Regions from separate parts of the Pseudomonas sp. Tav-5-1A genome, predicted to be linked through region 1. Evidence: riboswitches for the same ligand, from Rfam matches in the RefSeq annotation. Region 1 holds a riboswitch; each other region holds the start of a gene.

What was found. Region 1 has a riboswitch for cobalamin ahead of cobO (cob(I)yrinic acid a,c-diamide adenosyltransferase). Riboswitches for the same ligand answer to the same signal wherever they lie in the genome.
Region 2: it holds a riboswitch for cobalamin, as region 1 does, so the genes downstream of both, cobW (cobalamin biosynthesis protein CobW) here and cobO (cob(I)yrinic acid a,c-diamide adenosyltransferase) in region 1, are expected to answer to the same signal.
Region 3: it holds a riboswitch for cobalamin, as region 1 does, so the genes downstream of both, AC0J42_RS21935 (ABC transporter substrate-binding protein) here and cobO (cob(I)yrinic acid a,c-diamide adenosyltransferase) in region 1, are expected to answer to the same signal.

The regions. Positions count from the first base shown of each region.
Region 1 is NZ_CM146901.1:5,126,363-5,135,999, forward strand. It holds gene cobT (nicotinate-nucleotide--dimethylbenzimidazole phosphoribosyltransferase) at 1-648, opposite strand, end outside; gene cobU (bifunctional adenosylcobinamide kinase/adenosylcobinamide-phosphate guanylyltransferase) at 645-1,166, opposite strand; gene AC0J42_RS23475 (cobyric acid synthase) at 1,154-2,620, opposite strand; gene cobD (threonine-phosphate decarboxylase CobD) at 2,629-3,621, opposite strand; gene cbiB (adenosylcobinamide-phosphate synthase CbiB) at 3,614-4,522, opposite strand; gene bluB (5,6-dimethylbenzimidazole synthase) at 4,519-5,169, opposite strand; gene AC0J42_RS23495 (cobyrinate a,c-diamide synthase) at 5,169-6,482, opposite strand; gene cobO (cob(I)yrinic acid a,c-diamide adenosyltransferase) at 6,479-7,090, opposite strand; cobalamin riboswitch at 7,223-7,450, opposite strand; gene AC0J42_RS23505 (PQQ-dependent sugar dehydrogenase) at 7,698-9,014, shown strand; gene AC0J42_RS23510 (C40 family peptidase) at 9,096-9,635, opposite strand.
Region 2 is NZ_CM146901.1:4,402,966-4,412,602, reverse strand. It holds gene AC0J42_RS20040 (GlxA family transcriptional regulator) at 1-768, opposite strand, end outside; gene cobM (precorrin-4 C(11)-methyltransferase) at 858-1,610, opposite strand; gene AC0J42_RS20030 (cobalamin biosynthesis protein) at 1,669-2,064, opposite strand; cobalamin riboswitch at 2,160-2,351, shown strand; gene cobW (cobalamin biosynthesis protein CobW) at 2,446-3,513, shown strand; gene cobN (cobaltochelatase subunit CobN) at 3,517-7,275, shown strand; gene AC0J42_RS20015 (magnesium chelatase ATPase subunit I) at 7,277-8,275, shown strand; gene AC0J42_RS20010 (vWA domain-containing protein) at 8,257-8,934, shown strand; gene AC0J42_RS20005 (hypothetical protein) at 9,031-9,300, opposite strand; gene AC0J42_RS20000 (sigma-54 dependent transcriptional regulator) at 9,627-9,637, shown strand, end outside.
Region 3 is NZ_CM146901.1:4,786,235-4,795,871, reverse strand. It holds gene AC0J42_RS21955 (SurA N-terminal domain-containing protein) at 1-340, shown strand, start outside; gene cobF (precorrin-6A synthase (deacetylating)) at 508-1,263, opposite strand; gene AC0J42_RS21945 (ABC transporter ATP-binding protein) at 1,274-2,035, opposite strand; gene AC0J42_RS21940 (FecCD family ABC transporter permease) at 2,032-3,060, opposite strand; gene AC0J42_RS21935 (ABC transporter substrate-binding protein) at 3,060-4,082, opposite strand; adenosylcobalamin (AdoCbl) riboswitch at 4,126-4,208, opposite strand; gene AC0J42_RS21930 (class I SAM-dependent methyltransferase) at 4,391-5,317, opposite strand; gene AC0J42_RS21925 (DUF4142 domain-containing protein) at 5,401-5,895, opposite strand; gene AC0J42_RS21920 (LysR family transcriptional regulator) at 6,083-6,991, shown strand; gene AC0J42_RS21915 (substrate-binding domain-containing protein) at 6,985-7,758, opposite strand; gene tcuC (MFS transporter) at 7,770-9,071, opposite strand; gene AC0J42_RS21905 (DUF3253 domain-containing protein) at 9,203-9,472, opposite strand.

The DNA.
Region 1 (9,637 bases):
GACCTGGGCCTTGTGGCTGACGCCCGCAGCGTCGAGGCCAGTGCCGGGGCCGGCGAGGTCGGTGATCGGGCAATCCAGCAAGGCGCAGGCCAAGGCCGCGGCCGAGCTAGTGTTGCCGATGCCCATCTCGCCGCCGATGAACAGCTGGGTGCCGGCGGCCAGGGCGCGCTGCACGCTGTCGCGGCCAACCTGCAGGGCCTGCTCGCCCTGGGCGCGGGTCATGGCCGGCTCCTTGGCGAAGTTGCGGGTGCCGGGGCCGACGCGTTCGTGGCGCACGCCGGGCAGGTTGTCGACGGCGCTGGCGGTGCCCAGGTCGACCACTTCCAGTTGCGCGCCCAGCTGGCGGGCAAGCACGCTGATGGCCGCGCCGCCATTGACGAAGTTGAGCAGCATCTGCCAGGTGACTTCCTGCGGGTACGGCGACACGCCCTCGGCGACGATGCCGTGGTCACCGGCGAAAATGCTGATCCAGACCTTGTCCACCGCCGGCTTCAGGCGGTGTTGCAGGCCGGCCAGTTGCACCGCCACGTCTTCCAGCGGGCCCAGCGAACCGGCCGGCTTGGTCAACTGGCGCTGGCGTTCCTGGGCCTGTTGCAGCACCAGGGTGTCGATGGGCTGGCACGGGTTCAGCCACCAGGCATTGCTCATGTGTCGGTTCCTTTCAGGGTAAGGGGCAGGCCGGCGACGGTCAGGGTCACGCGCTGGCAGCGTTCGGCCAGGGCCTGGTGCAACAGGCCGGCCTCGTCCACGTAGCGACGGGTCAGTTCGCCCAGGGGCACGACGCCGAGGCTGGTCTCGTTGCTGACAAAAATGATTTCGCCCGGCAGCTGGGCCAGGCACTGCAGCAGCGCCTCGCGCTCGTGCGCCAGGCGTGCGGGGTCTTCGAGCATCAGCAGGTTGGTCAGCCACAGGGTCAGGCAGTCCACCAGCAGGCAGCGCTTGGCGCTGGCGTGTTCACGCAGCACCCGCGCCAGCTCCACCGGTTCTTCCACCAGGCCCCAGTGCTCGGGGCGGCGCTGGCGGTGCAGGCGCACCCGCTCGTTCATCTCGCCGTCCAGCGGCTGGCTGGTCGCGATGTAGGTCACGGCCAGGCCACTGTCGGCGGCGCGCTGTTCGGCCAGGCGGCTCTTGCCCGAGCGGGCGCCACCGAGGATCAGTTGCAGCATGCCGGCGCCTCCTGTGGCAGGCCGCACAGGGCGCGCAGGCGGTCGGTGTCCAGGTGCTTTTCCACCAGGTCCGCCAGGCGTTCGATGTCCACTTCGCGCAGGGCGTGGTAGTCCACGTCCTGCACGTCTTCAAGGCCAGCCCAGCGCAGCAGCGCGCTGCTGGATGCCGATGCCTCGAACAACCCGTGCAAATAGGTGCCCAGCACCTGGCCGTCGTCGCTGATGGCGCCGTCGCAGCGGCCGTCGTCCAGCTGCACCAGGGGCTTTGCCAGCGCCGGGCCACGGGTGACCCCGGCATGAATTTCATAACCCACCACGGCCGCGTCTTCCAGGCTCAGGCGGCCCTGGACGTTGCGCAGCTGCTTCTCGCGTTCCAGGGTGGTCTCGTAGGCCAGCAGGCCCAGGCCCGGGCTGGACCCGGGCGCGCCTTCCAGGCCCAGCGGGTCGTGCACCTGCTGGCCGAGCATCTGCAGGCCGCCGCAGATGCCCAGCAGCTTGCCGCCGTAGCGCAGGTGGCGGGCGATGGCGCCCTCCCAGCCCTGGGCGCGCAGGTAGGCAAGGTCGCTGCGCACGCTCTTGGAGCCGGGCAGGATGATCAGGTCGGCCGGCGGAATGCTGTCGCCGGGGCCGATGAACTGCAGGTCCACCTGGGGGTGCAGGCGCAGCGGGTCGAAGTCGGTGTGGTTGCTGATGCGCGGCAGCACCGGCACGATCACCTTCAGCACCTGGGCGGCCTTGTCGGCCTGGCGCCGGTCCAGGCCGTCCTCGGCTTCCAGGTGCAAGTCCAGCACATAGGGCAGCACGCCGATTACCGGCTTGCCGGTGCGCGCCTCCAGCCAGTCCAGGCCCGGTTGCAGCAAGGCAATGTCGCCCCGGAAACGGTTGATGATGAAGCCCTGCACCCGCGCCTGCTCGCTGGGCGACAGCAGTTCCAGGGTGCCCACCAGGTGCGCGAACACGCCGCCACGGTTGATGTCGGCGATCAGCAGCACCGGGCAGTCCACGGCCTCGGCAAAGCCCATGTTGGCGATGTCGCCGGCGCGCAGGTTGATCTCGGCCGGCGAGCCGGCGCCTTCCACCATCACCACCGGGTACTGCTGGCTCAGGCGCTGGTGCGAGGCCAGCACCGCCTGCATGGCGATGGCCTTGTAGTCGTGGTAGGCCACGGCGTTCATGGTGGTGACCGCGCGGCCATGAATGATCACCTGGGCGCCGGTGTCGCTGTTGGGCTTGAGCAGCACCGGATTCATGTCGGTGTGCGGCGCCAGGTACGCGGCCTGGGCCTGCACCGCCTGGGCGCGGCCGATCTCGCCGCCGTCGGCGGTCACTGCGCTGTTGAGCGCCATGTTCTGCGGCTTGAACGGCACCACCGCCACGCCCTGGCGGGTCAGCCAGCGGCACAGCGCGGTCACCAGGGTGCTCTTGCCGGCATCGGAGGTGGTGCCCTGCACCATCAATGTACTCACGGGTGTTCCTCGTTGAAGGCGTGCAGCGCCTGCTCCAGGCGCAGCCAGTCCGGCTCCTCGGGTGGCAGGCCGAAGCGCACGCTGCTGGTGGCGACGAACAGGCGCACGAGAATGCCGCGCTGGGCCAGGAACGCGTGCAGCGCCGCGGCCTTGTCGGTGACCAGCCACTGGAACAGCGCGCAGCCGCCATGGGGCGCCAGCCCGAACTGCGCCAGCAGGCCGGCCAGGCGCAGGCTGGCCAGTTCGCTGCGCTCGATCATGCGCTGGTGCCCTGCAGTGTCGCCCAGGCACGCCTGGCCGAGGATGCGCGTGGGGCCGCTGACGGCCCAGGGGCCGACCTGCTCGGCCAGCAGCTGGAGAAACTTTTTCTGCCCCAGCACAAAGCCCAGGCGCACCCCGGCCAGGCCGAAGAACTTGCCGAACGAGCGCAGCACGATCAGGCCCGGGCGTTCCACGTGGGGCGCCAGGCTGACCGCCGGGGTGTTGTCCATGAAGGCTTCGTCCACCACCAGCCAGCCGCCGCGCTGGGCCAGCCGCGCGTGCCAGTCCAGCAGGCGGCCGGCAGGCAGCACGCGGCCGGTGGGGTTGTTGGGGTTGACCACCACCAGCACGTCGAGGCTGTCGAGGAAGAAGTCCACCTCGCTCTCGCTGACCTCGCGCACCAGGTGCCCGGCGCGGCGCCAGGCCTCGGCGTGCTCGGCGTAGCACGGCGACAGCACGCCGATCTTGCCGCCCCGGCGCAGGCGCGGCAGCAACTGGATGGCGCACTGGGAGCCGGGCACCGGCAGCACCTGATTGACGCCGTAGTAGGCGCAGGCCGCCGCTTCCAGGCCGTCGTCGGTTTCCGGCAGGCGCGCCCAGGCGCGTTCGGGAATCGCGGGGATCGGCCAGGGCCAGGGCGCCAGGCCGCTGGACAGGTCGAGCCAGTCGGCCTCGGCGATGCCGTATTGCTGCGCCGCCTTGCGCAGTCGTCCACCGTGCTCAAGCATAGAATTGCCCTCCCACACACAGGATCAGCAGCCACAGCCACACACCGCGCTGCACCAGTTGCCAGCCGCGGTCGATGGCGTCGGCGTCGGCCGCCGGGCCTTCGCCCAGGGTCGCGCGCTCATGCAGCTCGCCATGATAGACCGCCGGGCCACCCAGCTCGACGCCCAGGGCGCCAGCACCGGCTGCCATGACCGGGCCGGCGTTGGGGCTGTCCCACTTCGGCGCCTGCTGGCGCCAGCAGCGCAGGGCCAGGCGGGTCTTGCCCAGCACCGCGTAGGTCAGGGCCACCAGCCGTGCAGGAATATAGTTGAGGACGTCGTCGATGCGCGCTGCCGCCCAGCCGAAACGTTCGAAGCGCTCGTTGCGGTAGCCCCACATGGCGTCCAGGGTATTGCTCAGGCGGTACAGCACCACGCCCGGCGCGCCGGCCACGGCAAACCAGAACAGCGCGGCGAACACCGCGTCGCTGCCGTTCTCCAGCACCGACTCGGTGGCGGCGCGCGCCACGGCGTTGGCGTCCAGCTCGCTGGTCTGGCGGCTGACCAGGTAGCCCACGCGAGTGCGGGCGGTGTCCAGGTCATCGCTGCGCAGGGCCTGGGCCACGGGCGCCACGTGCTCACCGAGGCTGCGCAGGCCCAGGGCGCAGTACAGCGCCAGGATTTCCACCAGGGTGCCCACGTATGGCAGCCAGGACAGCAGCGTGGCCAGCAGGGTCAAGGGGATGACGGCCAGGAACCAGGCCGTCACGCCGTGGCTGCGCCAGCCACGGCCGCCGCCGTTGAAGCGGCGCTCCAGGCGGTCGGCCAGGCGCCCGAAGGCTACCAGCGGGTGACGGCTCTTCGGCTCGCCAAGCAGGGCATCCAGCGCCACGCCGGCAACGGTGACCAGGGCGATGCTCATGGCTTAACCCCCCAGTGGTTCTCATACAGCATCTCGCTCAACGGCTTGGCCTCGGCCCAGCCTTCCATCACCAGCATGGGCGATGGGTAGAATTCGGTCACCGGGCCCAGGCACAGCACGGCCATGGGCTTGGCGCCGGCGGGCAGCCCCAGCAGGTCGGCCAGGGCCTGGGGGTCGAACAGCGAGACCCAGCCCATGCCCAGGCCTTCGGCACGCGCCGCCAGCCACAGGTTCTGGATAGCGCAGGACAGCGACGCCAGGTCCATCTCCGGCAAGGTACGGCGGCCGAAGATGTAGCGCTCGCGGTCGTCCATCAGCGCCGCCACCAGCACCTCGGCGCAGTCGTTGATGCCTTCCACTTTGAGCTTCATGAACTCGTCCGAGCGCTCGCCCAGGGCCTCGGCGGTGCGCACCCGCTCGTCCTCCACCACCGCCTGGATACGCTCGCGCAGGGCGCGGTCGCTGATGCGGATGAAGCGCCAGGGCTGCATCAGGCCGACGCTGGGCGCCTGGTGCGCGGCGTGCAGCAGGCGCGCCAGCAGTTCCGGGGCGACGTCGCCGCCGGCGAAGTGGCGCATGTCGCGGCGCTCACCGATGGCTCGGTAGATGGCCGCGCGCTCGGCGGGGGTGTAGGCGTTGTCAGTCATCAAATGTGCGAGGCCCCTTTGGGGCAGAACAGGGCGGCAACGGCCGCCGGGTTGGAAGGGAAATAGAAGTGCACGTACGATGCCGTCAGCCGGCCATCACGGTACACCGCCTCGGCGCCGCGGCCACCGTTGGGGCTGAGGCCACGGGCAATGGGCTCAAGCGCGGTGCTGGTCAGCGAATGGTGGTAGGTGTGGCCGCGCAGGGTGCCTTCGGGCAGCTCCACGGCTTGCAGGGCCAGGGCCGCCAGGCGCTTTTGCATCACCGCTTCGCCAGCTAGCAGGCCCAGCAGCTCGGCGCGCTGGCCGTCAACGTCGGTCAGGGCGTCCAGCAGGAACAGCATGCCGCCACATTCGGCCAGCAGCGGCTTGCCCTGGGCGTGGTGGCCGCGAATCGCCGCCAGCATCGGCGCGTTGGCGGCCAGGGTGTGGTGGTGCAGCTCCGGGTAGCCACCGGGCAGGTACAGGCTGTCGCAGGGCGGCAACTGTTGGTCATGCACCGGCGAGAAGAAGCTCAGCTCGGCGCCCATGGCGCGCAGCAGGTCGAGGCTGGCGCCGTAGGTGAAGGCGAAGGCCTCGTCACGGGCGACGGCAATGCGCACGCCGGCCAGCAGCGGTTCGCACGGCACCGGGGTGGGCGCAGCAAAGGTCACCGGCGGTGGCAGCGCGACTTCGCAGCTTGCCGCCAGGGCATTGGCGGCCGCGTCCAGGCGCAGGTCCAGGTCGTTCAGCTCGCTGGCCTGCACCAGGCCCAAATGGCGGCTGGGCAGTTCGATGCCGGTCTCGCGAGACAACGCGCCGTACCAGCGCAGGCCTTCAGTGAGGCTGCCTTCAAGCAGTTGCGCGTGGCGCAGGGTGCCGACGCGGTTGGCCAGCACGCCGGCGAACGGCAGGTCCGGCTGGTAGCGCGCCAGGCCCAGGGCCAGGGCGCCGAAGGTCTGGGCCATGGCGGTGCCGTCGATCACGCCCAGCACCGGCACGCCGAAGTGCCGCGCCAGGTCGGCGCTGCTGGGGGTGCCGTCGAACAGGCCCATCACGCCCTCGATCAGGATCAGGTCGGCCTCGGCCGCCGCTTCCCACAGCAGGCGCCGGCTTTCCTCGGCGCCCACCATCCACAGGTCGAGCTGGTACACCGGCGCGCCACTGGCCCGTTCCAGGATCATGGGGTCGAGGAAATCCGGCCCGCACTTGAACACCCGCACCTTGCGCCCCTGGTTGCGGTGCAGGCGCGCCAGGGCAGCGGTGACGGTGGTCTTGCCCTGGCCAGAAGCGGGTGCTGCGATCAGCACCGCCGGGCAATGACGCGGCTGGGTCATAGCTCGATGCCCTTCTGGGCACGAATGCCGGCCTGGAAGGCGTGCTTGAGCATGCCCATCTCGGTGACGGTGTCGGCCAGTTCGACCATCTCGTCCTTGGCGCCACGGCCAGTGACCACCACGTGCTGCATGGCGGGACGCGCCTGCAGGTCGGCCAGCACCTGGTCGAGGTCCAGGTAGCCATGCTTGAGGGCGATGTTCAGTTCATCGAGAATCACCAGGCCGATGCTCTCATCCTGCAACAGGCCACGGGACACTTCCCAGGCGGCCTGGGCGGCGGCGATGTCGCGCTGGCGGTCCTGGGTTTCCCAGGTAAAGCCCTCGCCCATCACGTGGTAGCGCACCTGCTCGGGGAAGCGGCGGAAGAACAACTCTTCGCCGGTGGCGTTGCGGCCCTTGATGAACTGCACCACGCCGCACTGCATGCCGTGGCCCATGGCGCGCGCGAGCATGCCGAAGGCCGAGCTGCTCTTGCCCTTGCCGTTGCCGCTCAGGACCAGCAGCAGCCCGCATTCGTTGGGCGCATTGGCAATGCGCTCGTCAATGATCGCCTTCTTGCGCAACATGCGCGCCAGATGGCGTTGTTCACGTTCCTGGGATTCACTCATCGCAGCTCTCCGCTACACCTGCACACAGGCGACATCGACGAAAAGCCGCCGCCCGGACGGGCGCAGCGCAGACTCGTCAATGCCGCTCTCACCCGCGCGACAGAACAAAAGGGGACCGGCAAGCCAGCGGCTTGCCAAGAAGGGTTCCAGGCCGGTCTCCGGACTCATGAGCGGGGGCATGCACACCCGGGGCCACGCGCCTTCCCGAGCCAATTCGGCCCAGTGGCGCCATGCGCGACCTTGACTCATTTACCGTTGCGGGGGCAGCGCCGGGCTCGCACGCCTGCGGCGGCTCACCGGCTTCCCTGTTTCACCCTGCCAGCCGTGGGGCTGCAGGGCACCTGAAACACGCCGGGAAGGTTAGAGGGTTGGGGGTGGGAGGTCAATTAAAGCTCGCCATACCTCCCCTGTAGCAGCTGCCGCCAGGCGGCGTCCGGCCCTGACGCGGCCTGGCTATTGCACCGCAGCGCCTGTGGACGCGGCCTTCGGCCGCTGCTAGGGAACTCCCCGTAGCAGCGGCCAAAGGCCGCGTCACAGGGTTTTATTGGAACCACTGCCCTACCCCACCCCTCTACAGCACATACCTCCGCCTCAGCGAGCAATTACAATGCACAAGACCCGCCTGGCCCTGATCATCCTCGCCTCCAGCACGCTGCTGGCCTGCGGCGAGTCCTCGACCCTGAAGGTGGCCGACGGCACCGGCCCGCACCCGCAGCTGCCGGCGCCGAACAAGACGCTGATCCCCACGGTGAACATCGCCGACGCCATCGGCTGGCCCGACGGCGAGAAACCCCAGCCGGCCAAGGGCACCCAGGTGGCTGCCTTCGCCGAGGGCCTGGACCACCCGCGCTGGCTGTACGTGCTGCCCAACGGCGACGTGCTGGTGGCCGAGACCAACGCGCCGCCCAAGCCCGAGGACGCCAAGGGCATCAAGGGCTGGGTGATGAAGAAGGTCATGGGCAAGGCCGGCGCGGGGGTGCCCAGCGCCAACCGCATCACTCTGCTGCGCGACACCGACGGCGACGGCGTGGCCGACACCCGTACGGTGTTCATCGCCAACCTCAACTCGCCGTTCGGCATGACCCTGGTGGGCAGCGACCTGTACGTGGCCGACACCGATGCCCTGCTGCGCTTCCATTACGACACCGGCGCCACCGCCATCAGCGGCCAAGGCACCAAGGTGACGGACCTGCCGGGCGGGCCGCTCAACCACCACTGGACCAAGAACGTCATCGCCAGCCCCTCGGGCAACAAGCTGTACGTCACCGTGGGCTCCAACAGCAACGTCGGCGAGAACGGCCTGGACAAGGAAGCAGGCCGCGCGGCGATCTGGGAGGTGGACCGCGCCAGCGGCGAGCACCGCATCTACGCCTCCGGCCTGCGCAACCCCAACGGCATGGGCTTCGAGCCGCAGACCGGGCAGCTGTGGACCTCAGTCAACGAACGCGACGAGATCGGCAGCGACCTGGTGCCTGACTACATCACCTCGGTGAAGGACGGCGGCTTCTATGGCTGGCCGTTCAGCTACTACGGCCAGCACATCGACAACCGCGTCAGCCCGCAGAACCCGGCACTGGTGGCCAAGGCCATCGCCCCGGACTACGCCGTGGGCCCGCACACCGCTTCCATCGGCTTCACCTTTGCCAGCAACAGCGGCGGGCTGGCGGCGCCGTTCAACCATGGCGCCTACGTAAGCCAGCACGGTTCGTGGAACCGCAAGCCACACAGCGGCTACAAGGTGATTTTCGTGCCGTTCGTGGACGGCAAGCCCAGCGGCCAGCCGATCGACGTGCTGACCGGGTTCCTCAACGACAAGGAACAGGCCATGGGCCGGCCGGTTGGCGTGACCGAGGACCACAAGGGCGGGGTGCTGGTGGCGGATGACGTGGGGAACAAGATCTGGCGGATTACAGCTGAGAAGTAAACAACCTGTGGGAGCTGGCTTGCCAGCGAGCTTTGGGGGAAACCCGAACAGCTCGCTGGCAAGCCAGCTCCCACAGGCGCATCAAGGGTTGTGCGCCAGGCTTGCTGGTTGCAGCACGCGCTTGGCGTTCAGGTAGGCGTGCTGCCAATACGGCTTGTTGAGGTAGTCCAGCTTCACCGTGCCACCCGTGGCCGGGGCATGCACGAAGCGGCCCTCGCCCACGTAGATCCCGGCATGGCTGACCTGCGAACCGCCGCTGGTGGCGAAGAAGATCAGGTCACCGGACTGCAAGGCATCCTTGCTGACATCGGGGGCGCGCATGCTGATCATTTCCCGCGTGGAGCGCGGCAGGCTGATGCCGGCCGCGTCGCGATAGACGTAGGCGATCAGGCCGCTGCAGTCAAAACCCGAATCCGGTGTGTTGCCGCCCCAGCGGTATGGGGTGCCGACCAGCCCGATGGCGCGCATCAGGACGTCATCGGCCTGGGGGGACAGGGGCTGCTGGGGGGCTGAAACAAAAGGTTGATACACCGGCGCAGGCGCAGGTGGCGGCTTGTGGCCAGCGCAGGCGGTGAGCAGGCCTGCGAAGAGTAATAGCGCGAAACGGGCCGTTAGCGACATAA
Region 2 (9,637 bases), 720 kb from region 1:
CACCCGGTACAGGGTGCGCGGGGCCATGTACGCCCGTGCCGCCAGGGCTTCCAGCGACAGGTCGCCGCCCAGCTGCCCGGGTATCCACTCCAGCAGCGCGCCCAGGCGCGGCGCGCGGCAGGCCTGGGGCGCCAGGTGCGGGCTGAACTGCGCCTGGTCGCCGGGGCGCTTGAGGAACATCACCAGGCGCCGGGCCACGGCCAGGGCGATGGGCCGGCCGAGGTCGTCTTCCACCAGGGCCAGCGCCAGGTCGATGCCGGCCGTGACCCCCGCCGAGGTAAAGCGCTGGCGGCTGGCGCGGCTGTAAGTGTGCAGGCGTTCGCCCTGTACATCGATGGCCGGGAAGGCCTTGAGCGCTTCCACGTCGGCCCAATGGGTGGTGGCGCGGTGGCCATCCAGCAGGCCGGCGTGGGCCAGGATCAGCGCGCCGGAGCACACCGAGCCCAGGCGTTGCACCTGCGCGGCGGCGCGGCTGAGCCAGTCCAGCAGCGGCTGGTTGGCGAATTGCGCCGCCTCGCCGCGCCCGCCGGGCACCAGCAGGGTGTCGAGGCTGGCGGGGTCGGTGTCGTGGTAGCGCTGCTCGGCATACAGGCTGAAACCTGCCGAGGTCGCCACCGGGCCGGCCTGTTCCCCCAGCATCAGCAGGGTGTAGGCGGGCGCCCGGCCCAGGCGCGCCAGCTCCTCGTTGGCCGAGGCGAACACCTGCATCGGCCCGGTGACGTCCAGGCTCATCACCTCGGGATAAATCAAACAGGCAATCCGGCGCATAAAAACTCCTGGTGATTCCCGTAGCAGCGGCCACAGGCCGCGTCCGGGTCAACGCGGTGCACCTGGGGGGACGCGGCCTGCGGCCGCTGCTACAGGGGTTGTCTGTAAAGGTGCGCGTGGCCGGCGCGGTAGAGCGCCGACTCGCCGAAACAGTCCGTGTCCAGCACCCGCCCGACCAGGATCAGCGCCGTGCGGCGGAAACCCTTCGCCGCTACCTTGGCTTCAATGTCCGCCAGGCTACCGGTCACCCAATCCTGGTCCGGCCAGCTGGCCTTGTGGATCACGGCGATGGGGCAGTCGGCACCATAGTGGGGCAGCAGTTCCAGCACGATTTTCGACAAATGCTGCACGCCCAGGTGAATGGCCATGGTCGCGCCGTGCCGCGCCAGGTCGTGCAGGGCTTCGCCTTCAGGCATCGGCGACTTGTCGGCATAACGGGTCAGGATCACTGTCTGCGACACCCCCGGCAGCGTCAGCTCGGCGCCCAGCAGGGCTGCGCAGGCGGCAGTGGCGGTGACGCCAGGGATGATCTCGAAGGGAATGCCGCGTGCGCGCAGGCAGCGGATCTGCTCGCCGATGGCGCCGTACAGGCTCGGGTCGCCCGAATGCACCCGCGCCACGTCCTGGCCGCGGGCATGGGCGGCGGCCAGCAGGTCGATGATCTGCTCCAGGTGCAGCTCGGCGCTGTTGACCACCTGTTCGGCCTGGTGGCCTTCGAGCACGGCGGCGGGCACCAGGGAGCCGGCGTAGATGATCACCGGACACTGGCGGATCAGCCGCTGGCCCTTGACGGTGATCAGTTCCGGGTCGCCGGGGCCGGCGCCGATGAAGTAGACGGTCATGTGCAAATCCTGAAGAAAACGAATGCTGCTTGAGCGAAATTCAAGTGCGAGGCGGTGATTATCCGGGAATCGGGCCCGCTTGTGCCAACGCCAGGGTGGCTTTGGCGTTTTTTTGCCGGCTGACGCGCAGCTGGCTGCCGGCCCCGGCCAGTGCCAGCGCGGCGCTTTCGGCCACGCCGTGGCAGCCGGTGTGGCTGAAGGCGACGGCGGAGCGGTGGGTCAGCCGGGGCTCGAAAGGCGCGAGCTGCGCGGCGCTGAAAAGCGTCAATGGCACGTCCAGCGCCTGCGCCAGTTCCAGCAGCCCGGCCTCGTCGGCCTTCAGGTCAATGCTCGCCACGCCCGTCACGTCGCCGCGGCTCAGGCCGTGGTGGGCGAGGGTGGTGTCGAGCAGGTCGGCCAGCACGCTGGCGGGGCAGCCGCGCTGGCAGCCGAAGCCGGCGTAGAGGTCAGGCATGGGAGGCGTCCGCACATTGCAAGCCACCACTATACCCGTAGCCGCTGCCGCAGGTAGCGGCTACGGGGCGATGTTGACCTTCCCCCCCACACTGCGTAGCCTTGCAACTTCGAGGTTCTCCGCCACGCGGAGCCAAGATGGGAATGCGGTCCAAGCCGCAGCTGCCCCCGCAACTGTAAGCGGTGCGCACCCCGGCAATGCCACTGCGTTCCACGCGGGAAGGCGCCAGGGTCGGCTTTCGAGCCCACGCCGCAAGCCAGGAGACCTGCCTCGACAGACTTCCACTACAACCGGGCGGGGTGATCCGGTGGCGAATGCCCCCGCGTGCCCGGCACCCGCGGTTCTCGTCCCGTTTGCCCGCCATATTGCCAAGGGCATCCGATGAAAACACTGGCCAAGCTTCCCGTCACCATCGTCACCGGCTTCCTGGGCTCGGGCAAGACTACCTTGCTGCGCCACATGCTGGACAACGCCCAGGGCCGCCGCATCGCGGTCATCGTCAACGAGTTCGGCGAGCTGGGCATCGACGGCGAAATCCTCAAGCAGTGCACCATCGGCTGCACCGAGGAAGAGGCCACCGGCCGCGTCTACGAACTGGCCAATGGCTGCCTGTGCTGCACCGTGCAGGAAGAATTCTTCCCGGTGATGCGCGAACTGGTGGCCCGCCGTGGCGACCTCGACCACATCCTCATCGAGACCAGCGGCCTGGCCCTGCCAAAACCGCTGGTGCAAGCCTTCCAGTGGCCGGAAATCCGCAGCGCCTGCACCGTCGACGCGGTGATCACCGTGGTCGACAGCCCGGCCGTGGCCGCCGGCACCTTCGCCGCCTTCCCGGACCAGGTCGACGCCCAGCGCAAGCTGGACCCCAACCTGGACCACGAATCGCCGCTGCACGAGCTGTTCGCCGACCAACTGGCCAGCGCCGACCTGGTGATCCTCAACAAGGCCGACCTGATCGAGCCCGAGGCCCTGGCCGCCGTGCGCCGCGAAGTGGCCGAGGAACTGCCGCCGGCGGTCAAGGTCATCGAAGCCAGCAGCGGCCGCCTGCCGCTGGACGTGCTGCTGGGCCTGGGCGCCGAGTCGGAAGAACACATCGACGGCCGCTTGACCCACCATGATCATCACCACGACGACGATGATCACGACGACCACGACCACGATGCCTTCGACTCCATCTCCATCGAGCTGCCCGAAGCGCCGGAAGCCCAGCTGCTCGACGCCCTGACCACCCTGGTGGTCAAGCACGGCATCCTGCGGGTCAAGGGCTTCGCGGCCATTCCGGGCAAGCCGATGCGCCTGCTGATCCAGGGCGTGGGCACCCGCTTCGACAAGCACTTCGACCGCGCCTGGCGCGCCGAAGAAGCGCGTAGCACGCGCCTGGTGCTGATCGGCCAGGAGCTGGACGCGGCCCTGCTGGAAAGCCAGCTGCGCGCTGCCCTGAACGGTTAAGCCATGCACCTGCTGAGAACCCAGCCCGGCGGTTTCGTGCCGGACGACAGCATCGCCGACCTGGGCCAGACACCGGCCGAGCTGGTGATTCTCTGCAGCGGTGACTCGCACCTGGCGCTGCTGGCCGAGGCCGCCCGGCAACTGCCGGACGATTTCCCCAGCCTGCGCCTGGCCAACCCCATGCAGGTACAGAACCACGCCTCCGTGGACCTGTACGTGGACGAGGTGTTGCGCCACGCCAAGGTCATCCTGATTTCCCTGCACGGCGGCATCGGCTACTGGCGCTACGGCGTCGAGCAGCTGGTGGCGCTGGCGGAACGCGGCGTGCAGCTGATTCTGGTGCCCGGCGACGACCGCCCCGACCCCGAGCTCAGTGACCTGGGCACCGTGGGCCGCGAGGCGGGCGAACGCCTGTGGCACTTCCTGCGCCAGGGCGGCATGGGCAACGCGTTGTCGTTGTTCAACTGCCTGGCCAGCCAGTTTCTCGGTCGCGACTACGCCTGGGCAGAGCCCCAGGCGCTGCCGCGCACCGCCATCTATCACCCGGCCCACCACGATGCCGGCCTGGCCCATTGGCAGGCCGACTGGCAACCCGGCCAGGCCGTGGTGCCGCTGATTTTCTACCGCTCGCACCTGCAGGCGGCCAACACCGGTTTCGTCGACGTGTTCTGTCAGCGCCTGCTGGCGGCCGGCCTGAACCCGCTGCCCATGGCCGTGGCCAGCCTCAAGGAGGCCGGCTGCCTGAGCCAGGTGCAGGCCTGGATGGACGAAGTCGGCGCGGCGGTGATTCTCAACACCACCGGCTTTGCCCAGTCCAGCCCGGAAGCGCCGCACCTGCGGCCGTTCCGCCGCGACATCCCGGTGATCCAGGCCATCTGCGCCCAGGACAACCAGCCCGGCTGGGAAGCCAGCGAGCAGGGCCTGGGCCCGCGCGACCTGGCCATGCACATCGCCCTGCCGGAGCTGGACGGGCGCATCATCAGCCGCCCCATCAGCTTCAAGGACCTGGCCTGGCGCAGCGAGCGCAGCCAGTCCGACGTGGTCTGCTACCGCGCGCACCCCGAGCGCATGGATTTTGTCGCCGAACTGGCGCGGCGCTGGGCCGAGCTGGCGCGCCTGCCCAACGACCAGAAGCGCATCGCGCTGATTCTGGCCAACTACCCGACCCGCGACGGCCGCATCGGCAACGGCGTGGGCCTGGACACCCCGGCGGCGGCGCTGAACATCCTGCGTGCCCTGCACGTCGAGGGCTACCCAGTGCAGGGCCTGCCCGCCAGCGGCACGGCGCTGATCCAGCAGTTGCTGGGTGGCGTCAGCAACGACCTCGACAGCCTCGACCTGCGCCCCTGCGCCCAGAGCATGGCCATGGACGACTACCTGGCGGCGTTCGCGCGCCTGCCGCTGGCCAACCAGCAGGCGGTGCGCGAGCGTTGGGGCGAGCCAAGCGCCGACCCCATGTGCCGCAGCGGCCGCATGATGGTCGCCGGCCTTCGCCTTGGCCTGACCTTCGTCGGCATCCAGCCGGCTCGTGGCTACCAGCTGGACCCCAGCGCCGTGTACCACGACCCCGACCTGGTGCCGCCCCACGGCTACCTGGCGTTCTATTTCTGGCTGCGCCACGCCTATGGCGCCGACGCCGTGGTGCACGTGGGCAAGCACGGCAACCTGGAGTGGCTGCCGGGCAAGGGCGTGGGCCTATCCGAGCACTGCTGGCCGGACGCGCTGCTGGGGCCGATGCCCAACGTCTACCCGTTCATCGTCAATGACCCGGGCGAGGGCGCCCAGGCCAAGCGCCGCACCCAGGCGGTGATCATCGACCACCTGATGCCACCGCTGACCCGTGCCGAAACCTATGGCCCGCTGCGCGACCTGGAGCGCCTGGCCGACGAATACTACGACGCCCAGCTGCTGGACCCGCGCCGCGCCCGCGAGCTGCAACGCGAGATCCTGGCGCTGGTGCGCGACGCGCAGATCGACCGCGAGCTGCAACTGGATGCCGGCTGGGACAGCGACGCCGACGCTGCGCTGTGGCTGCCGCGCCTGGACACCTACCTGTGCGACCTGAAGGAATCGCAGATCCGCGACGGCCTGCACATTTTCGGCGAGTCGCCCACCGGGCGCCTGCGCATCGACACCCTGGCGTCGCTGTTGCGCATCCCGCGTGGCGATGGCCGCGGCGCCCACGCCAGTCTGATCCGCACCCTCGGGCGGGCGCTGCAGCTGGGCTTCGACCCGCTGGACTGCAACCTTGGCGACAGCTGGGACGGCGCCCGCCCGGCCTGCCTGCAGGCGGTCAGCGCGGACAGCTGGCGCACCGCCGGTGACACCCGCGAACGCCTGGAGCTGTATGCCGCGCAACTGATCGAACAGGCGCTGCACACGCCTGCCGCCACTGGTTGGGCTGACGTCGACCTGATTCTCGACAGCCTGCGCGACACCGTGGCGCCACGCCTGGACGCGTGCGGCCCGGCCGAGATCGGCGGCCTGCTGGCGGCCCTGGGCGGGCGCTTCGTGCCTGCTGGCGCCAGCGGCGCGCCCAGCCGGGGCCGCCTGGACGTGCTGCCCACCGGGCGCAACTTCTTCTCGGTGGACGTGCGCAACCTGCCCACCACCACCGCCTGGCGCATCGGTTTCGCCTCGGCCAACCTGATCCTCGAACGCCACCTGCAAGACCACGGCGACCACCTGCGCCAGCTGGGCCTGTCGGTGTGGGGCACCGCCACCATGCGCACCGGCGGTGACGACATCGCCCAGGCCATGGCGCTGATGGGCGTGCGCCCGGTGTGGGCCACTGGCAGCCAGCGCGTCGACGACTTCGAGATTCTGCCGCTGAGCCTGCTCGACCGCCCGCGGGTGGACGTGACCCTGCGGGTGTCGGGCTTCTTCCGCGACGCTTTCGCCAACCTGCTGCGCCTGTTCGACGCCGCCGTGCAGGCGGTGGCCGCGCTGGACGAACCGGACGACCTCAACCCGCTGGCGGCCAAGGTGCGCAGCGAGCAGCAGGCCCTGCTGGCCCAGGGCATCGCCGCCGAACAGGCGCGCCGCGAAGCCGGCTGGCGCATTTTCGGCGCCAAGCCCGGCAGCTACGGCGCCGGTGTGCAGGGCGCCATCGACGGCCGCCTGTGGCAGACCCGCGAAGACCTGGCCGAGGCTTACCTGAACTGGGGCGGCTACGCCTACGGCGGCACCGACGACGGCACGCCGGCGCGGGCGCAGTTCGCCCAGCGCCTGGGCCAGGTGCAGGCCGTGGTGCAGAACCAGGACAACCGCGAGCACGACCTGCTCGATTCCAACGACTACTACCAGTTCCAGGGTGGCATGCTCGCGGCTGCCGAAACCCTGGCCGGCAAGGCGGCCGCCAGCTACCACGGCGACCACAGCCAGCCCGACCTGCCGCGCATTCGCACCTTGAAGGAAGAACTCAACCGCGTGGTGCGCGCCCGTGCGGTGAACCCCAAATGGATCGACGGCGCCAAGCGCCACGGTTATAAAGGAGCGTTCGAGCTGGCCGCGACGGTGGACAACCTGTTCGCCTTCGACGCCACCACCCATTTGATCGACGACCACCAGTACGCCTTGCTCGCCGATGCCTACGTGCTGGACGCCGACACCCGAGGTTTCATGCAGCAGCACAACCCCCATGCCCTGCGCGACATCACCGAGCGCCTGCTGGAGGCCCAGCAACGCGGCCTGTGGGGCGAACCGGGCGACTACCGCCAGGCCCTGGAAGAACTGCTGCTGGATATAGAAGAAGATGCCTGACATGCGCGATACCCCGCATTTTCCCCTGGCTGCCGTGGTTGGCGCCGACTCGCTGAAACTGGCCCTGTGCCTGAGCGCCATCGATCCGAAAATCGGCGGCGTGCTGATTGAAGGCCCGCGCGGCATGGCCAAGAGCACTTTGGCCCGTGGCCTGGCCGACCTGCTCGCCAGCGGCCAGTTCGTCACCTTGCCCCTGGGCACCACCGAGGAACGCCTGGTGGGCACCCTGGACCTGGACGCGGCGCTGGGCGAGGGCCGCGCGCAGTTTTCCCCTGGCGTGCTGGCCAAGGCCGACGGCGGCGTGCTGTACGTGGACGAGGTCAACCTGCTGCCCGACCACCTGGTGGACCTGCTGCTGGACGTGGCCGCCAGCGGCGTCAACCGCGTGGAGCGCGACGGCATTTCCCACCGCCACAGCGCACGTTTCGTGCTGATCGGCACCATGAACCCGGAGGAGGGCGAACTGCGCCCGCAGCTGCTCGACCGCTTCGGCCTCAACGTGGCCCTGGACGGCCAGCCGGCGCCAGAGGAGCGCAGCCAGATCATTCGTCGGCGCCTGGCGTTCGACGCCGACCCTTACGCGTTCTGTGACGAGTGGGCCAGCCGCCAGGACGCCCTGCGCCAGCGCTGCCAGCTGGCGCGGGAGGTGTTGGAGGAGGTGCCGCTGGACGACCAGGCGCTGGCCGTCATCACCGAACGCTGTTTCGCCGCCGGCGTCGACGGCATGCGCGCGGACCTGGTGTGGCTGCGCGCGGCACGGGCCCACGCCGCCTGGCGCGGGGCCCTGGGTATCGAGGCCATGGATATCGATGCAGTGGCCGAGTTCGCCCTGCGCCATCGCCGTCGCCAGCCCCCCGAGGCGCCCCAGGGTGAGCCGCCGCCTGCCGGCGCGCAAGCGCCCCAGGCCGCCAGCGGCGAAGGCCAGTGGGGCGGCCTGCCGCCCCAGGCCACGCCCATGGGCGCGCGGCGTGACGTGCCGAGCTGGCCAAAAAAGCCCTGAGCATTCGCCCGCGCCCCGGGGCGGGTGCCAGACCCCAGGCCGGGCAGCAGCAGGGGCGCCGTGGCGCCGCGCGGGCTGCGGCTTTCGGCCGGGTGGACTGGGCCGCCACGCTGTTGCAGGGGCGGCCACGCAAGGCTGTCGACCTGCGCTGGCAGCAGCGCCGGGCCAGCGCCCATGAGCTGTGGCTGGTGGTCGTCGACGCCTCGGCGTCCACCCGCAAGCACCGGGCCCTCGCCGACGCCAAGGGCCTGCTGGCCGAGCTGTTCGACCAGGCCTACCGCCGCCGCGCCCGGCTGGCCCTGCTCACCGCCAGCGGCGAGCAGCCGCACTGGCAGCGCCATGGCCTGAAAGCTTCCCAGGCCTTGCAGCCCTGGTTGCAGGCCCTGGGCGCTGGCGGCGGCACGCCGCTGGTGGCCGCGCTGGCCCAGGCGGGCGAGTTCCTGGCGCGCCGGGCCAAGGCCTTCCCCCATGAGCAGCAGCGCTGCCTGGTGATCACCGACGGGCGGATCAAGCGCGCAGAGGGCATCGAGCCGCTGCCGTGCCCGGCGCTGCTGATCGATATGGAAAGGGGGGCGATTCGCCTGGGCCGTGCCGTTGAATTGGCGAAACAGCTAGGCGCGGAGTATCGACATATAGACAGTTTGCCAGGCACTTTATAAGTGCTGCGCTGTTATGCCGCAGGCAAGGCAACTCGGATTTTAATTAATTAGCCAGCTATCCGTAGTTGCCACAACTGCCACGGTGCAAAGTGCCACTTATTGTTGTGGCATGCTCCAGGGTTGCAGGTCGTAACCGTCCTGGCGCAGTTCGGCGCGTACTTCTTCGAGCAGGTGGGCCCATTGCGCAGGGTCCGAATAAGTGCTGCTCGGTACTTGCTTGCGACCAATGCTGTTGCGGGTGCGATCTACCACGGTCAGGCTCAGTTCGCCGTTGCCATCCTGTGGGGCCCAGGCCACGCACTGGAAGGGTTCGAAGGCGTGGCCGGCAATCAGAAGTGCTTCGTTGACACGCAGTGGGGCGTTCATGGGGTCAGTCTCTCTAGTGTGCCCGAAAAAGTATGCAGGGCGGCGGCAAGGTCATTACCGATTGCGTCTGCTTGTCTGTACTGATGCTGCCAACCGGGCAACAAGTCACACGCGGGCAGGAAAATGATCAAACTTTTTTGCTCATGGCCTTTTTAGCGTTCGTTTTGACGTTGAAAAATCAACGAAATTCCCGATCGTAAAAACGTGTAACAGTTTTGTAGACCAACGGTCCTTGGCACCGTCAAGTTAATTGCTACTGTTACAGACGGGGTCGCCAACTCGCTGTTTCTAATAACTTTTATATTATTGGCGCCAAGGAGCCGGTCATGCTCGATAT
Region 3 (9,637 bases), 340 kb from region 1:
GCGCGACGGCAAGATCCCGTTGGCGGCGACGCAGGAAGGCCAGGCCTGGAAAACCCAGGAAGCCGTGTCGCGTAGCCAGGAAGGTATCGATCCGACCGTGCTGCAGGACGTATTCCGCATGACCAAGCCCGTGGGCAAGGACAAGCCGGTCTACGACAGCGTCAGCCTGTCCGATGGCAGCTACGTGCTGGTCCGCCTGAACGGTGTCAACGAAGCTGCTGCCGCCAGCGATGCCGAGAAAGCGCAATACCGCCGCTTCCTGGCCTCGCGTGCTGGCCAGCAGGACTTCGCGGCCTACCGCAAGGCGCTGGAAACCAAGGCGGATATCACGCGCTACTAAGCCGTGATGCCCACCTGAAAAAGGCCGCGCAAGCGGCCTTTTTCATTTCCCGGCCGCAATACCGCCTCGCCTGTACCGCCCTCGTAGCAGCGGCCGCAGGCCGCGTCCCCCAGCGCCACGGTCTTCCTGGAATACCGCACAGCCCCGGACGCCGCCTGCGGCAGCTGCTACGGGGTGGGTTTCAGCAGGTAGGTGTCCATGATCCAGCCGTGGCGCAGCCGTGCCTGGTCGCGCACGTGCTCGATCTGGTCGGCCACCTGGTCCAGTGGCCCGGCAATCAGGATCTCATCGGCGCTGCCCACGTAGGCGCCCCACCAGATATACAACCCCTGGCCACGCAAGCGATTGAACGCCTGATGGGCGTCCAGCATCACCACCTGGCTGTCGCCGGCACCCAATGCATCCCCCAGCTGCCGCCCCGGGCTGATGCGCACCGAGCCACCTATCTCGTTCAGCGGCACCCGATGGGCTGCGGCCAGCGCCTGCACGGCGGTGATGCCGGGTATCACCTGGTACTCGAACACCTCACGGCCGGCGGCCAGGATCGCCTGCAAAATCCGCAGGGTGCTGTCGTACAGGGCCGGGTCGCCCCACACCAGGATGCCCGCGCACTGGCCATCGGCGACTTCATCGGCGATTAGCCGTTCGATCAGCCGCTGCTTGTCGTCGTTGAGCTGCTGCACCGCACCCGCATAGCTGTCGCCGTCAGGCCCGCGCGGCGGGTGGTCGGCTTCCACCATGCGCCAGGGCCGCTCGGTGGCCAGGCGCGTGCACAGGTCGCGGCGCAGGTCGTTGAGCCCGTGCTTGGCCGGGCCCTTGTCGAACAGCAGGAACACGTCGACGCGGTTCAGCGCCTTCAGCGCCTGCAAGGTCAGGTGGTCAGGGTTGCCGGCACCGATGCCGATGACCAGGACGGTTTTCATGGGCCATGCCTCAGGGCAGGTATTGAATGTGCGGCCGGCCATGGTGGGCGGAGGGGCTGACCACGCAGCGCACGCCGTAGACTTGGGCGACCCGCCCGGCGGTGAGGACCTGTTCCGGGCTGCCGCTGGCCACCACCCGGCCCTGTTGCAGCAGCACCAGGCGGTCGCAGAACATCGCGGCCAGGTTCAGGTCATGCAGGGCCATCACGCAGGTCACCGGCAGGCCCTGAATCAGTTGTAGCAGCTGCAGCTGGTGTTGGATATCCAGGTGATTGGTGGGCTCGTCCAGCAGCAGTTCGCTGGGGCCCTGGGCCAGGGCGCGGGCGATCTGCGTGCGCTGGCGTTCGCCCCCCGACAGGCTGTGCCAGCTGCGCAGCCGCAGCGCGCCCAGGCCGGTGCGCGCCAGGGCCTGCTCGACGATGGCCTGGTCCTCCTGGGTCCAGGCCGACAACGCGCCGCGGTGCGGGGTACGGCCCAGGCGCACGATGTCCTGCACGCGAATGTCCACCTCGGTGCCGGCGTGCTGTTCCACCAGCGCCACGCGCCGGGCCACGGCCTTGCGCGGCCATTGCGCCAGTGGGCGGCCGTCGAGGCTGACGCTGCCCTGGCTGGGCGTGCGCAGGCCGGCCAGCAGGCGCAGCAGGGTCGATTTGCCGGAGCCGTTGGGGCCAATCAGGCCCAGGGTGCCCTGGGCGGGCAGGTCCAGGCTGATGCCGTCGATGATCACCTGGCCGTCGACGCTCCAGCCGACGTTGTCGGCGCGCAGGCTCATGGCGCCGCCCGGTTGCGGTAGAGCAGGGCGGCGAACACCGGCGCGCCGACCAGGGCGGTGACCACGCCAATGGGCAGCACCTGGCCGGGCACGATCAACCGTGAGGCGATGTCGGCCAGCACCATGAAGTTGGCGCCGATCAGCACGCAGGCCAGCAGCAGCCGCACGTGCCGCGGGCCTACCAGCAGGCGGGCGATGTGCGGCACCACCAGGCCGACGAAACCCACGGCGCCGACGATGCTCACCAGGGTGGCGGTGATCAGCGCCGTCACTCCGAACAGCAACCAGCGCAGGCCCGCCACCGGCACGCCGAGGCTGGCGGCGGCGTCGTCGCCAAACACGAAGGCATCCAGGGTGCGCGCGCAGTACAAGCACACCACCAGGCCGGCGCCCACCACCGCAGCGGCCAAGCCGACGTCCGCCCAGCGCACGCCGCCCAGGCTGCCCAGCAGCCAGAACATCACGCTGCGCGCCTGTTCGGCGTTGGCCGAGGTGGAGACGATCCAGGCGGTCAGGGCGTTGAACAGCTGCGCGCCGGCCACGCCGGCCAGTATCACCTGGGCCGGGCCGCCGCGGATGCCGGTGGCCAGCAGCACCACCAGGCCGAACGCCAGCGCGGCGCCGAGGAAGGCCCCCAGGGATATGCCAATCAAGCCGCCGCCCAGGCCCAGCAGCATCACCAGCACCGCGCCGGTGGAGGCGCCGGCGCTGATGCCCAGCACGTACGGATCGGCCAGGGCGTTGCGCAGCAGCGCCTGCAACACCGCGCCGCACAGCGACAGGCCAGCGCCGCAGCAGGCGGCCACCAGCGCGCGGCTCAGGCGGTATTCCCAGATGATGCCCTGCTGGATCCGCGGCACGTCATAGGCACCCAGCCCCAGGCCGTTGAGCAGCGCCTTGAGGGTCACGACTATGGGAATGTCCAGCTCGCCCAGGGACACCGCCAGGGCAATCGACAGGCCCAGGCTGAACAGCGCCAGCAGGGCCAGGGCCCAGCGGCCCAGGCGGCTGCGCTCCACTGGCATCAAGGCGCCTTGCCCGTGTCGGCCAGGCCCTTGGCGATCTGTTCGATGGCGTCGACCACGCCCATGGACGGGTTCAGGGTGTTGGCGTCGACCACGATCAGGCGGCCGTTGCGCACCGCCTTGAGTTCGCGGGTCACCGGGTCGTTGCGCAGGAAGGCCAGCTTCTTCTCGACGTCGTCGGCGGGGTAGAGGCGGCGCTGCATGCGCGCCAGCACGATCACGTCGGGATCGCGGGCGGCAATGCTCTCCCAGCTCACGCCGGGCCATTCCTCATCGCTGTCGATGACGTTGCGCAGGCCCAGCACCTGGGAGATATAGCCCGGCGCACCGTGCTTGCCGGCCACCCACGGGTCGCCTTCCAGGCGCGTGCTGGAGAACCAGTACAGCACCGACAGCGGTGGGTGCGCGGTGGCGCTGGCCAGTTTCACGGCGGCCGCCACGCGCTCATGCAGGCGTGCGCTGAGGGCCTGGCCGGCAGCGGGCACGTCGAAGATGGTCGCCAGTTCGCTGATTTCCTTGTCCACCAGGGCCAGGGAATACAGCTGGCTGCGGCTGCCATCGGCGTTGGAGGTGGCGGTCACGCCCTTGCCGTCGCAGTCGCTGGGCGACACGTAGGAGGGGATACCCAGCTTCAGCAACTGCTCGGGCGTCGCCACCTCGCCCTGGGGGCCGATGTGGTAGGTGTACTGCGCCACGACGATGTCCGGCGCGGTCTTGGCCACGGCCTCGAAGCTGGGGGCGTTGTCGGCCAGGCGCGGCACCTTGGCGCCGGCGGCCGCCAGCGACGGCGGCAGCGGCCCGAACCACACGCCGGTGCCGACCATGCGCGGGCCCAGGCCCAGGGACAGCAGCAATTCAGTGCTGGCCTGGCCCAGGCTGACCGCCCGTTGTGGTGGGGCGTCGATGCGCACGCTGTGGCCGCAGTTCTGCACGGTCAGTGGGTAGTGGCTGGCCGGCGCGGCGGCTACGGCTGAGGCGGCGGATAAACACAGGCAGGCAAAGGCAAGGCGGCGTAACAGCATGCAGCGGCTCCCGGGATGGCGCGTCCGTTGGGCGAAAGAAATGGCGTGCAGCAAGGTCTGGCTTTCGGGAGGCCCGAACACAGTGGCGCGACCGCGCCGGAGTTGCACCGGCTTCCTGCTGCACGCATGAAAAAGCCCGCAGAGGGTAAGTGGCATTGCCCAAGAGAGCAACCTGCCGTTCACCTTCCCAGGGGCAAACGCTGTAGCCGCTGCCGCCAGGCTGCGCTGGCCCTGGCGTACGCTGGATATTTTCAGCGTGGGCAAGGGCCAGCGCAGCCTGCGGCAGCGGCTACGCAGTCATGCGGGGTTCATGCGCTGGTAAATACCAGCGCCTTGAGGCCGCCTTCGGCCTCGGCGTCGGGGAATTCCGGCGGGTTTTCCAGGCGGTGCTGGAAGGTCAGCTGCGGCGCTTCCTCGGCCATGCTCTGGATCAGGAAGTCGGAGCCGATGGCCGGGTCATTGACGCAGGCCAGCACCACGCCCTGTTCGGTCAGCAGCTCGGGCAGCTTGCGCAGCACCTTGCGGTAGTCCTGGGTGAGCACGAAGCTGCCGCGCTGGAACGACGGCGGGTCGATGATCACCAGGTCATAGGGGCCGCCACGCTTGACCTTGCCCCACGACTTGAACAGCTCGTGGCCCAGGAAACTCACGCGGTCCAGGTCGTGGCCGTTCAGGCGGTGGTTGTCACGGCCGCGGCTCAGGGCGGCGCGGGCCATGTCCAGGTTCACCACGTGCTCGGCGCCGCCGGCGATGGCCGTCAGCGAGAAGCCGCAGGTGTAGGCGAACAGGTTCAGCACGCGCTTGCCCGCGGCCTGCTCGCGCACCCATTGGCGGCCGTAGCGCATGTCCAGGAACAGCCCGATGTTCTGCTTGCGGCCCAAGTCCAGCTGGTAGCGCAGGCCGTCCTCGTCGATGAACCATTGCTCCACCGGCTCGCCCAGCAGCCATTCGGCGGCGCTGTCGGGCAGGTAGCGGTGCTGCAGGATCAGGCTGTGCACCTGTGGGGTGGCCTGGGCCAGTGCCAGCAGCAGCGGCTTCAGCGCGGCCAGCTCGTCGGCGGCCGGTTCGCGGAACAGCGACACCAGCAGCACCCCTTGCAGCCAGTCCACGGTGATTTGCTCCAGGCCCGGCCAGCAGCGGCCGCGGCCGTGGAACAGGCGGCGGGTTTCGGCAGGCGGGTGTTGCAGGGCGGTGCTGAGGTGTTGCTGCAATAAAGCGAGGGCGTCGGCGTTCATGAAAGACTTTTGGCAGGGCATAAAGCGCCCATGGTAAACGCTGGCGCAGGGCCGTGGGAAATCCACGGCCGTGCGCGCCAGGATCACTGATGCTTGGCTTGCAGTTCCTTGGCCATTTTCAGGTGCTCCTGCAGCTTGGGCAGGGTCTGTTTGGCGAAGTCCTTGAGCTCGGCCTTGTCGGAGGATTCGACCTCTTTCTGGAACAGCTCGATGGTGTCTTCGTGGGCCTTCACCTGATTGGCGGCGTAGGCCTTGTCGAAGGACTCGTCGCGCATTTCGAGGATTTTCTTCTTCGCCTGGTCCATCAACGTGGCGTCGTCGGGCACCACCAGGTCCAGCTTGTGCGCCAGCGCCGCCAGCTTCTGGTTGGCCGCGCCGTGGTCCTTGATCATCATCTGGGCGAAGCTCTTCACGTCCGCCGAGCTGCTCTTCTGCAGCGCCAACTTGCCGGCCTCGACTTCGGTGATGCCGCCTGCCGTGGCATCGGCGACAAAGGCGCTGGTGGCAGCGGCGAATGCTTGGCTTGCCAGCGCGCCGGTCAGGGCCAGCACAAGCGTGCCTGCTTTGAATGCGTCCATGGGAAATCTCCGTCGTTATTGTTCGGGAAGCGAGAGGGTGACGCCTCGCTCCCTACAATGGATTGCCCGGCCACCGCGTTGGTGCTTGGGCGGCGACGAACGGTCTTTCGACTATGGTCCAGCATCAATCATGGCCATTCATGCATTAAGCTGATCGGATAAATAAAATTCGGCATGAGTGACCGGGATGAGCATCAATTTCGACCTGAACGACCTGCAGGCCTTTCGCGCAGTGGTGGAGAAGGGCAGTTTTCGCAAGGCCGCCGAGGCCATCAGCATCTCCCAGCCGGCGTTGAGCCGGCGCATCGAAAAGCTGGAAAGCGCGCTCAACGTGCGGCTGTTCGACCGCACCACCCGCCGCGTCAACCTGACCATGGTCGGCCGTGCCTTCGCCCCCAGCGCCGAACGCCTGCTCAATGACCTGGACATCGCCCTGCTGGGCATCAGCGAAGTGGCCTCCACGCGCCTGGGCAACGTCACCGTGGCCTGCGTGCCGTCGGCCGCCTATTACTTCATGCCCAAGGTGGTGGCCCGCTACCACAAGCTCTACCCGCGCATTCGCGTGAAGGTGCTCGATGCCAGCGCCAACGACGTGCAGCAGGCCGTGCTCAGCGGCGAGGCCGACCTGGGCCTGAGCTTTACCGGCAACCTGCCGCCGGAGCTGGAATTCGAACTGCTGGTGCAGGAGCACTACGTGGCCGCCTGCCGCCGCGACCACCCCCTGGCCGGGCGCAAGCAGCTGAGCTGGGAAGAGTATTTCCAGCACGACTACATCTCGGTGGACAAGACCTCCGGCAACCGCTTCGTGCTGGACCAGGCGTTGCTGCACATCCGCCCGGCGCGGCCGAGCATCTGCGAGACCCGCCATGTGACGACCATGCTCGGGCTGGTTGAGGCGGGCTTGGGGATTGCGGCGGTGCCGTCCATGGCCTTGCCGTTGGGCGAGCACCAGTGGATGACCAGCATCCCGCTGGTGGAGCCCGAGGTGCTGCGCAGCGTGGGGTTGATCCGCCGCCGGGGCCGGCTGTTGACCCCGGCGGCGCTGGAACTGGAGCAGTTGATCAGGGAGTTCAAGAAACCCCTGGAAGATCAGTGAGGCACTGAGTCCAGGCCGGTGCCGGTGACCACCGACTGCGCCTGGGCCGAAGCCATGTAGTCGAGCAGGGCCTTGGCCTCGGCCGGGTGCGCGGAGCCTACCGGGATGCCGGCGGCGAAGCGTGTCACCGACTGCAGCGGCTCGGGGATCTTGCCCACGTAGGTCACGCCGGCGATGGGCAACAGCTCGCTGACCTGTTGCAGGCCCAGCTGCGGCTCGCCCTTGGCCACTTCACCGGCCACCGGAATGCGCTCGATCATCTTCGCCTTGGGCTTGAGCTGGGCTTCGATGCCCAGGCGCTTGAACAGCTGGTCCTGTACGTAGACGCCGCTGGCGCTGTCGGAATAACCCACGGACCTGGCCTGCAGCAACGCCTGCTTGAAGGCAGCGACGCTGCTGATGTCCGGCTTCGGCTCGCCGGCTTTCACCACCAGGCCAATGCGTGAGTCGGCCAGTTCCACCCGCGAGGCGGGCAGCACCTTGCCTTGCTTGATCAGGTCGTCCAGGGCGTAGCCAACCATGATCACCACGTCGGCCTGCTCACCGCGTGCCAGGCGGTTGGGGATCGCCTCGGCGGCCTTGCCCATGGACGGGCCCAGCACGGTGTTCAGCTGGTCGCCATGGGCTGCGGCAAACTGCGGGCCGAGGATCTTGTAGGCGGCAGTGAAGCCGCCGGAGGTCATCACGGTCAGGTCCTGGGCCTGGGCCAGGCCCGCGGCGGCCAGCCCCAGGGTCAGGGCGGCCAGGCTGTTGAGCAATTTCTTCATGGCCACGCCCCTCACACGGCGGCGCGCAGCTGGGCGCTGCCGCGGCGGTACAGGTACAGGGTGGCGCACAGGGCGCACAGGGCGGCGAAGCTCATCCAGTAGCCAGGCGCGGCCTTGTCGCCGCTGCTGTGGATCAGCGCGGTGGAGATGGCCGGGGTAAAGCCGCCGAACACCGCGGTGGCCAGGCTGTAGGCCAGGGAGAAACCGGCCACGCGCACTTCCACCGGCATGATTTCGGTCAGCGCCGGGATCATCGCGCCGTTGTACATGCCGTACATGAACGACAGCCACAGCAGGGTTTCCAGCATGTGCGCGAAGCTCGGTGCCTGGGCCAGGAACGACAGCGCCGGGTACGAGGTGGCGATGGCCAGCACGGTCATGGCGATCAGCATCGGCTTGCGGCCGATACGGTCAGACAGCGCGCCGCCGATAGGCAGCCAGATGAAGTTCGACACACCCACCAGCAGGGTCACCATCAGCGCGTCGGCGGTGCTCAGGTTGAGCACGCTCTTGCCGAAGGTGGGCGCGTACACGGTGATCAGGTAGAAGGCGGTGGTGGTCATGGCCACCATCAGCATGCCGGCCACCACGATGGTCCAGTTGGCCACCAGGGTGTTGTACACCTCGCGCATGGCCGGGCGGTGACGGCGGGCGCTGAACTCTTCGGTCTCTTCCAGCTTGCGACGCAGCAGGAAGATGAACGGCACGATCATGCAGCCCACGGCGAACGGAATGCGCCAGCCCCAGGCGGCGATGTCGTCACCGCTCATCCACTGGTTCAGGCCGTAGCCCAGCGCGGCAGCCACGACGATGGCGACCTGCTGGCTGGCCGACTGCCAGCTGGTGTAGAAGCCTTTCTTGCCGGGGGTGGCCATTTCCGCCAGGTACACCGACACGCCGCCAAGCTCGGCGCCGGCCGAGAAGCCCTGCAGCAGGCGGCCCAGCAACACCAGGGCGGGGGCCAGCAGGCCGATGGTCTCGTAGCCGGGCACCAGCACGATCAATATCGTGCCGCTGGCCATGATCGACAGGGTCACAATCAGGCCCTTGCGGCGGCCGACGTCGTCGATATAGGCGCCAAGGATCACCGCGCCCAGGGGCCGCATCAGGAAGCCTGCGCCGAACACGGCGAAGGTCATCATCAGCGAAGCGAATTCACTGCTGGCGGGGAAGAAGGCGGCGGCGATGTGGGTGGCGTAGAACCCGAACAGGAAGAAATCGAACTGTTCGAGGAAGTTGCCCGAGGTGACACGGAATACCGCGCCGGCTTTGGCGCGAGCGGACGCGGACGCGCCCTGGGGTGAGGACTGCATGTGCATCTCCCATCATTTTTATGACACGTGCAACGGGGCACATGGGTTTTTTGTAGGGGGACGATGGTCGCGGAAATATTTTGAAATGATAACTGCATATTTCTGATGTATTGATGCGCGGATGTTATCACTCAGCGCATCAGTCGCCCGCGGCGCAGCCGTATAGGGCCGCTGCCGATGCGGTCCGGGACCAGGGTGGCTTCGCCTTGAGTGATGCGCAAAACGTCAGCTTGGGCCAGGCACGAGGCCACCCGGCGGATGTCTGGCATCAACGCGCGCCACAGCGCCTCGTCGGCGCTGAGCACGCGGGCGACGTCGCTGGGGCAGATGGAGTCTTCGGGGGCGCCTTGGGAGAGCAGGGCGAAGATCGCCCGGGTGATCATGCTGTCGTCGATGTTCATGGGGGGATGCGCGGCAGTAGCGAAAACGTCTTTGTAACACCTCAGCCAACGCCGATCCATCAGGCCATGGCACGTTGCAACAAATGTAGCTGCTGCCGCAAGGCTGCGGCCCGCCGTGTGGACGGCGGGTGGTGGCCGTTGCGCGATTCCCCCCAGGCGCGCGTC